One region of the Williamsia sp. D3 genome, then DNA from elsewhere that is predicted to be linked to it. Evidence: predicted binding sites of a transcription regulator. Region 1 holds the regulator's gene; the other holds the start of a gene.

Region 1 (4,424 bases):
CGTCCTCGACGACCTGGACCGCGCACGTGCGCACGGTGACCTCGAAGCGGGCCCGCTGCGTGCGGTGGCCGATAAGATCACCGAGACACTCACCGCGGCCGGTCTCGCCTCGTTCGGGGCCGAGGGCGACGAGTTCGACCCGGCGCTGCACGAAGCGGTGCAACATGAAGGTCAGGGATCGAACCCGGTGATCGGAACGGTGTACCGGCAAGGTTTCCGGCTCGGCGACCGGGTACTGCGCACCGCCATGGTCGTGGTGGTCGACGGTCCGGAACCGGCAGTACAGACCCCTGCGGGTCAGACCAACGAAGAATGAGCATTCCGGCCCAGGCGCACCGCGCCTGGGCCGGGATCGCTACCAAGACTTTTTGCACACAACGAGATTTGAGAAAGAGAAGGAGGTGACGCCTGGTGGCTCCTCAACGTGAGTGGCTCGAACAGGACTTCTACAAAGCGCTGGGCGTTGCATCCGATGCGTCCGCCGACGACATCAAGCGGGCCTACCGCAAGCTGGCGCGCGAACTGCATCCCGATGCGAACCCGAACGACCCGGCTGCCGAAGAACGCTTCAAGCTGGTTTCCGAGGCGCACAGCGTGCTGTCCGACCCTGCCAAGCGCAAGGAGTACGACGACACCCGGCGGATGTTCGCCGGCGCGCGCGGTCGCGGTGGTGCTGCCGGATTCCCCGGCGGCTACGGCACCACGGCCGGAGGTCAGGAGTTCAACCTCAACGATCTGTTCGGTGACGCGGCGGGCGGACCGGCCGGCGGCGCAGGCGGATTCAGCGACCTGTTCGGTGGCCTGTTCAACCGCACCGCCACCCCCCGTGGCACCCAGACGCGCAGCCGTCGCGGCAACGACCTGGAAACCGAGACCACGCTGACCTTCAAAGAAGCAGCGCTGGGTACCTCGAAAACCATCACCATCACCAGTTCGGCGCCGTGCACGAACTGTCATGGCAGTGGCGCGAAGCCCGGCACCAGTCCGCGGGTGTGCCCCACCTGCAACGGCGCCGGCGTCGTCAGCCGCAACCAGGGCGCATTCGGATTCAGCGAACCGTGTTCGGACTGCCGCGGCACCGGATCCAAGATCGACGATCCGTGCCCGGTGTGCGAGGGCGACGGCGCCACGGTCCGTACCCGCCCGATCACCGTGCGCATCCCGCCCGGTGTGTCCGACGGCGGCAGGATCCGGCTGGCCGGGCAGGGCGAAGCGGGCCTGCGCGGAGCACCGTCGGGCGACCTGTACGTCAGCGTCCACGTGTCACCCGACCGCACGTTCACCCGCAGCGGCGACGACGTGAAGGTGACCCTCCCGGTGACCTTCGCCGAACTGGTCCTCGGCACCACGGTGTCGGTACCGACACTCGACGGCAGTGTCGGGTTGAAGATCCCGCCGAACACCGTCGACGGACGCACCCTGCGGGTTCGCGGCCGCGGTGTCGCCAAACGCGCAGGCGGCGCCGGCGATCTGTTGGTGACCGTGAAGGTTGCAGTGCCGCCGAACCTCGACGACGCGGCCATCGAAGCTCTTGGCAAGTACGCCGCGGCAGAAAAGGCCAGCGGGTTCGACCCGCGTGCGAATTGGGGTAAGTGATGAGCTCCCGCCGTGAAGAACGTGAATCCGCCGATCAATCGGCGCGGATGTTCGTGATCTCGGTGGCCGCCGAACTGGCCGGCATGCACGCGCAGACACTGCGCACCTACGACCGTCTCGGGCTCGTCACCCCCCAGCGCGCGGCGGGTGGCGGGCGGCGGTATTCCAGCCGCGACGTCGAGCTGCTCCGCGAGGTGCAGCGACTGTCGCAGGACGAGGGTGTGAACCTGGCCGGCATCAAGCGCGTGATCGAGTTGACCAACCAGGTCGACGCGCTGCAGAGCCGGATCCGTGAACTGGAGGCAGAGGTCGCCGCCCATCGCGCGAGCAGTCGCGGCGAGCTCGTCCCGATGCCGCGAACCAGCGCGTTGGTCGTGTGGAAGCCGCGCCGCGAGCGCGGCGACAGATGAGCACGGTATCGGCAGGGGTCCATTCCGCCTCGCATTTCGTGAGTTTCGGTAACAGCGCCTTCGATGAGAGCGATACTCAGGTATGAGCCAGGTACTCGGGATTTCGATCACCGACCTGGAGATCGCCTCGGTGGTCGCCGATTCCGGCACCGGTGAGGTCTTGGCCCGCAACTTCGTGGAGTTGACGGGCCCTTCTCCTGAGATCGCATTCGACGCGATCTATCAGTTGGTCGAGTCAGCACCCATCACGCCATCGGCGATCACCATCGCATGCTCCGACAGCGGAATGCAGTTGGCGATCGATGACATCCTCGCCGCGAAGGTCGTGCCGGACTTCATCCTGCCGCCGAACCCGGCAGCCGACTCCTCGGCCGCGCCGATCAAACCTGCGTGGTTCGCGCGCACGACCGTGGTCGGGACCCCACTCGCGTTCGCCGAGCTCGCGACCACCCAGTTCGGTTCGCGCGGTGTTGTGGTGGTTGCCGACCTCGACACCACCGGAGCCCTGTTCACCGGCCAGTCCGTCGCACTCATCGACACCTCGGCCCGCACGGTCGTGGGGGCCAGTGCGGTGTCAGGATTCGGCGAACGGCTCCCGGTCACCGAACCCGAGGGCGCGCAGACCCTCGCCGACGCGATCGCGGTCATCCCGAACCCCAGCAACGCCGTCCACGGAGTTGTGGTGGTGGGCCCTGGCGCTCAGGTTCCCGGCGTCGCGCCGTCGCTCGAATACGCCCTGCAACTGCCCGTGCAGCTGGTCGACGATCCTCAATACGCGGCCGCCGGCGGCGCGGCCATGGTCGCCGCCGCCGCGGTCGGGCACAGTCGCGACAACAACCGATGGGTGCTGCTCTCGGCGAGCGCCGGTGCCGCGCTGCTGCTGGCCGTCGGGGTGATCATCGCGGTCGTGATGACCGGTGGCAGCAACAATCCCGAGACCGTGAGCGACGACAACTCCGTCACCGCCAAGTTCTCGAGCACCAGTACCACCACCCCTGTGACCACGTCGAAGGGGCTCTCGCGCATCTCGTCTCCGACGATCTCGGTGCCCGCGAGCAGCACTCGGACGATCCCGGCTCCGCCACCGGCGCCGCCGACCACCATCACCCAGGCGCCGCCGCCGATCACCGTGACCCAGACCCCGCCGCCTGTGGTGACAACCACTACGACATCTGAGCCGCCAGAAGAGAGTAGTGAGGAGCCGGATCCGGATCCTCCGACAGACCCGTCGGGTTCGGTGAGCGTTCCAAGCTCACCGTCCGACGCGAATATCCCGGGTGGCGGGCCGCCTCAGCCCTAGACCGGGTCGTGCTGCATCAAGCTCGCTCGGATGCCCGCGATGAGCAACCGTCTCCGGGTGGTGGCCAGCATCTCCGGTGAACCGGCGAGCAGCACTTGATGATCGGTCCAGTCGCGGTCGTAGCCGAGTACTGCGTCGGCGAGTTGGCCCTGCACTCGCTCCAGTTCGATGGTCTGATCGTGCTCGCTCGGGGTGCTCCACCAGGGATCGGTCTCGTCCTCCACCACGGTGGTGATGGTGAGCCACGGGTTGGTCGCCGCGATCTGCCACAAGAACGACAGATCGTAGAGATCGGCCGGGTACCGCGCACCGTAGAACAGGTGCACACGCGGCGCATCGACCCGCCGTGCGAGTTCGATGATCATCGCCCGCAGGGGTGCGAGCCCGGTTCCGCCCGCGATCATCAACACGTCGCGGTCGGGCATCAGGTGCAGGGTCCCGTGATTCTGCGCGAACGTCCACACGTCGCCGACCTGGGTTTCGGTGACTATCGAGTTGCTCACCGAGCCGCCCGGAACCGCTCGGACGTGGAACTCCAGCTCACCGGCGGGGTTGGCGGGGATGGACGGCGAGAGATGGCGCCATATCCGCGGCCATTGGGGTATCTGCACTTCGAGGTACTGGCCGGCCGAGTAGGTCAGCGGTGTACGGCTGAGCAGCCGCACGATGGCCAGGTCGCGGGACAACCGGTACTTCTCGGCGACCGTCGCCTGCCAGGTGGCAGGACCCTTCGCCGAATGTGCGGCGCCCCGCATCACCCCCGTGGTGAGCATCAGCGCCTGTGACACCACATTCGCGTACTCCTCGTCCCATTGGGGGCCCATCGTCGCAGCGATCTCACGGGTCAGCGCCACGAGGAATTGCTGGTAGTGCTCCTCGGTGACCCCGAACTTGCGGTGGTCGCGGCCGAGCTGCCCGAGGAAGTCCAGCAGATGGGGATGGCTGCTGCTGTCGGGGACCGTTTCGAGTACGTAGTCGATGACCCGGAACAGGGTCGCTCGCTGATGGGCCATGTTCGCCGGGAAGAGGTCTCGCAGCTCGGGGTTCATCGCGAACAGGCGCAGATAGAAGTTCGCGGTGAACCGGTCGGCATCTTGTCCCAGCACATCGCGCACCTG
Region 2 (4,424 bases), on a different contig from region 1:
GACCTCCGTCGAACACCGGATGGTTCCAGGCTGCACACGGGCAAGCAACATGGTGTGCAGATCGGTGCGATGCACGATCCGCAAGTCGGTGACGGCATCAGGCGGGATGGTGGCCAACCAACGCCCATCGGGTCGTCGTTGCCCGCTGCGATAGGTCGCAGCATGTGGCGACGTGATCACCTCGAATTGCTGTCGGAGGCCCAGGGATTCGAGTGCCCGAAGTCCGTTGCCGAAGACCGACAGTCCCGACCCGGCTGCGCGAACCTGGTCCGAGCGTTCGAACACGGTGACGTCGGCACCGTAGCGCTGTAGTCCGACGGATACGCACAATCCGCCGATGCCGGCGCCCACCACTGCGACCTTCATGATTCCTCCTACTACACCTGTAGTGCGCCTGTTCGGCCGACTCTACAGGCGTAGAGGATCTATGCAACAGTTGTAGAGTCATTGCATGACATCGGGAACGGGCGGCCAGTCGCGGGCCGGCGTCATCGCCGATACGGCCATCAGTTTGATTGCGGCCCAGGGGCTGCGCGGGCTGACCCATCGCGCTGTGGACTCGACCGCAGGAATTCCTCAAGGCTCCACGTCGTACTACGCACCGACGCGGCAGGCGCTTCTCGGCCTCGCCGCGAGCCGGCTGGCGCAGCGCAGCGGGGCAGACTCCGGCAGCAGTCTGCACGGCCTCGAGACCTCGGTGCCGGATGACGCCGGTGGCCGGATCGGCGCGCTCACCGCCGCCGCCACCGAACTGATGGACTCACTCGTCGGCCGACCGGTGGACATGCGCGCACGCTATGCGCTGCTGATCGAGTTACCGGCGGACGACGAACTACACCGCGCACTGTCAAGTGAGTCCGATGTGCAGGCGGGCGCCGCGGCCGCCATCGAACTGGTTCTGTCCCGCTTTGGTGTGAGCGACCCCGGGGAACGTGCACGCGAACTAATGCGGCTCATCGACTCCCTCGTCTTCACCCAGATCGCGACCCCGTCTCCGGACGCTCGACGAGAAGCGGTCGGGGCGCTGGCTGCCTATCTACGTGGAATCATGTGACGACGCTGTCGATGGTCAAAACGAGAATAATTGGCCGACGTCGAGGCGGAACGGCATGCGGGACCCCGCCGGCAGAATCAATACTCGAGCAGGCGCCGCCGGTATGGAGGCAGTTGCAGAAAGGCCAATCCGGCGCGCAATACCCGTAGAAATGAAGATTGTCCGATTTCAGCGATTAGCCGAAGTTCATCCTCGGGCCAGCCTCTTACGCGCACGACCCCAGTCGGTGAGAACGCTCGGGGGAGAAGTGGGGAGAGATATCGGCAACCGGTCGGCGTGACGATCAGGCCTGGTCGTTGCGGGGTCAATAGTAGGAGCGCCCGAATCTCGACAAATTTGCACCACCCGGCCGTGCGCAGCGATGTCTGCACACGGCCGGTGATGCACTGGTCAGTGCTGATGGCGAGGCGCGGAAATTGCCTAGGCGTCACTGCCGGTGACGATGGTTTCCGCGAAATCCCACAGTGCGTTGTCGATTGATTCGATAAAGTAAAATATTGCAGACAGCATTATGGTCCTTCCCGACCCTGATTTGTTGTTGTGCCCTGTGTTTCAATGAAACGGGATGAATATCCCTGTATCAGGGATATCACAATTGTGTCGACCGTCACAAGCGACTGGATAAATCGCCGCGAGTCGGGCAGTTCTCGGAGTCAACTCGGATCGCCTTTACGTCGAACTGCGATGGCTCTTGTCGTTCTTGCTGTCCCTGCCGCGCCGTCGTCGCGTGGCTGTCGGGCGTCGTGAACGATGACTTCGATCGGCCGACCGGGTCTGTCTCAGCATGAGAAGCAATTTTTTCTGCGGTGTGGCCGGTTGTCCACGCTGAGCGCGAGCGTTTGGTGAAAGATCTGAGCGACATACCTGCAGATGCTTGGGCGAAGCCATCACTGTGTCCGGGTTGGAATGTGCACGACGTTCTGGCCCACCTGGTCGACGGAGCGACGAACACCCGTCTCGGCTTCGCGCGTCGGATGATGACCAATCGGTTCGACTTCGATCGCGACAACTCGGCGGGGATAGCCCAGCAAAAGCGCGTTGATCCCCGACAGACGCTGGAAGCGTTGGGCGAGGTGATCACGTCGACCAGGACGCCGCCGGCCAACTCGAAGACGCGGCTCGTCGAGATATTTGTCCATGGTGAGGACATCCGTCGCCCGCTGGGCATTGATGCGAGCTATCCGGTGGATCCGGTGGTCGAGGCGCTGAGCTATCAGGTGAAAACCGCGGTCGGTTTCGGTGGGGGACGGGAACGGGTGGACGGGCTGCGTCTGACCGCCACCGACTCGGACGTTGTGCTCGGGGGTGCTGACGCCGATGAGGTGCGCGGGCGGGCGATCGATCTGCTTCTGGCGGTGTCGGGCCGTCCGGTTCCACCCGGCGCGTTGGTGGGGCCGGGCGCCTGGAAACTCGCGACGACCGGGTAGGTCGGCCCCGGCAAAGATCGCCACAAAAATTCTCTAGTTGAGCGGAACAGACTCAACTCTCGGTGCGTTACACCTTCTGAACGGGCACACTAGGAGCCCGTACCTGCTTGTTATTACCGAAGGAAGGTGCACGAGTGGACAGTTTCAACCCCACCACCAAGACGCAGGCCGCATTGTCGGCCGCGGTGCAGGCGGCAGCCGCCGCAGGCAACCCCGATGTTCGACCGGCTCATGTGCTCGTCGCGCTGCTCGATCAGTCCGACGGGATCGCTGCGCCGCTGCTCAAGGCGGTCGGCGTTGATCCCGCTCAGGCGCGCACGGCTGCCCAACAGCTGGTCGACCGACTGCCTAAGGCATCCGGCGCCAGCTCAACCCCGCAACTCAGTCGCGAGTCGATCGCGGCTGTCTCGGCGGCCCAGCAGCTCGCCGGCGAATTGAGCGATGAGTACGTCTCCACCGAACATCTGGTCGTCGGGCTGGCGACCGGTGACTCAGACGTTGCGAAGTTGCTCGCCAACCTGGGCGCCACTCCGCAATCGCTGCGCGATGCGTTTGTGGCCGTGCGCGGCAACGCCCGCGTCACCACCGCCGATCCAGAAGGCACGTACCAGGCGCTGGAGAAGTACTCCACCGACCTGACCGCCGCCGCACGCGAAGGCAAGCTCGATCCGGTCATCGGCCGCGACACCGAGATCCGTCGTGTGGTGCAGGTCCTCAGCCGCCGTACCAAGAACAACCCTGTTCTGATCGGTGAACCCGGCGTGGGCAAGACCGCCATCGTCGAGGGGCTCGCCCAGCGCATCATCGCCGGCGACGTCCCCGAGAGCCTGCGCGGCAAAACCGTTGTGTCCCTGGACATGGGGTCGATGGTCGCGGGTGCGAAGTATCGCGGCGAGTTCGAAGAGCGGCTGAAGGCCGTTTTAGAAGAGATCAAAGGTTCTGCGGGCCAGGTCATCACGTTCATCGATGAGCTGCACACCATCGTCGGCGCCGGTGCCACCGGCGAGGGCGCCATGGACGCGGGCAACATGATCAAGCCGATGCTGGCACGCGGTGAACTGCGGCTCGTGGGTGCCACCACGCTGAGCGAATATCGCCAGTACATAGAGAAGGACGCCGCTCTCGAACGCCGGTTCCAGCAGGTGTACGTGGGAGAACCCTCGGTCGAAGACGCCATCGGCATCTTGCGTGGGCTCAAAGAGCGCTACGAGGTGCACCATGGTGTCCGGATCACGGACTCCGCACTGGTTGCCGCGGCCACCCTGAGTGACCGCTACATCACGGCACGGTTCTTGCCCGACAAGGCAATCGACCTCGTGGACGAAGCGGCATCGCGTCTGCGCATGGAGATCGACTCCCGTCCGGTCGAGATCGACGAGGTCGAGCGTGTGGTCCGTCGACTCGAGGTCGAGGAGGTCGCGCTCGCCAAGGAAACCGATGAGGCTTCCAAGGTACGCCTGGACAAACTGCGGCAGGAACTCGCCGATCACCGTGAAAAGCTGAATGAGCTCTCCGCGCGTTGGCAGGGCGAGAAGCAGGCCATCGACGCGGTGCGAGATCTCAAGGAACGTTTGGAGCACCTCCGTGGTGAATCCGAGCGCGCCGAGCGAGACGGAGATCTAGGGCGAGCAGCAGAGCTGCGATACGGCCAGATCCCGTCGCTGGAAAAGGAACTCGCCGCCGCTGCCGCCAAGTCAGGTGCGGTCAACGGTGATGTGATGTTGCAGGAGGAGGTCGGCCCCGACGACGTGGCGCAGGTTGTCTCGGCGTGGACCGGCATCCCCGCCGGCCGCATGCTCGAAGGCGAGACCGCCAAGTTGCTGCGGATGGAAGACGAACTCGGATCGCGGGTCGTCGGTCAGAAGCAGGCCATCGAAGCGGTGTCGGATGCGGTTCGTCGCGCTCGGGCCGGTGTCGCCGACCCGAATCGTCCGCTCGGATCG

Evidence for each region. The regulator HspR, encoded in region 1, represses chaperone genes until heat shock. The targets are predictions, from matches to a motif close to ANNTGAGTNNNNNNNACTCANNT.
Region 2: a site for HspR is predicted at 2,517-2,539, ahead of clpB (ATP-dependent chaperone ClpB). Genes of this name have one in related genera too.

What each region holds. Positions count from the first base shown of each region.
Region 1 is NZ_AYTE01000016.1:175,980-180,403, reverse strand. Features, by position in the region: gene grpE (nucleotide exchange factor GrpE) at 1-316, shown strand, start outside; gene dnaJ (molecular chaperone DnaJ) at 412-1,596, shown strand; gene W823_RS41615 (heat shock protein transcriptional repressor HspR) at 1,596-2,006, shown strand; gene W823_RS0128930 (hypothetical protein) at 2,089-3,306, shown strand; gene W823_RS41610 (FAD-binding oxidoreductase) at 3,303-4,424, opposite strand, start outside.
Region 2 is NZ_AYTE01000007.1:57,362-61,785, reverse strand. Features, by position in the region: gene W823_RS36210 (FAD-dependent monooxygenase) at 1-366, opposite strand, end outside; gene W823_RS36205 (TetR/AcrR family transcriptional regulator) at 452-1,054, shown strand; gene W823_RS36200 (maleylpyruvate isomerase family mycothiol-dependent enzyme) at 1,849-2,481, shown strand; gene clpB (ATP-dependent chaperone ClpB) at 2,616-4,424, shown strand, end outside.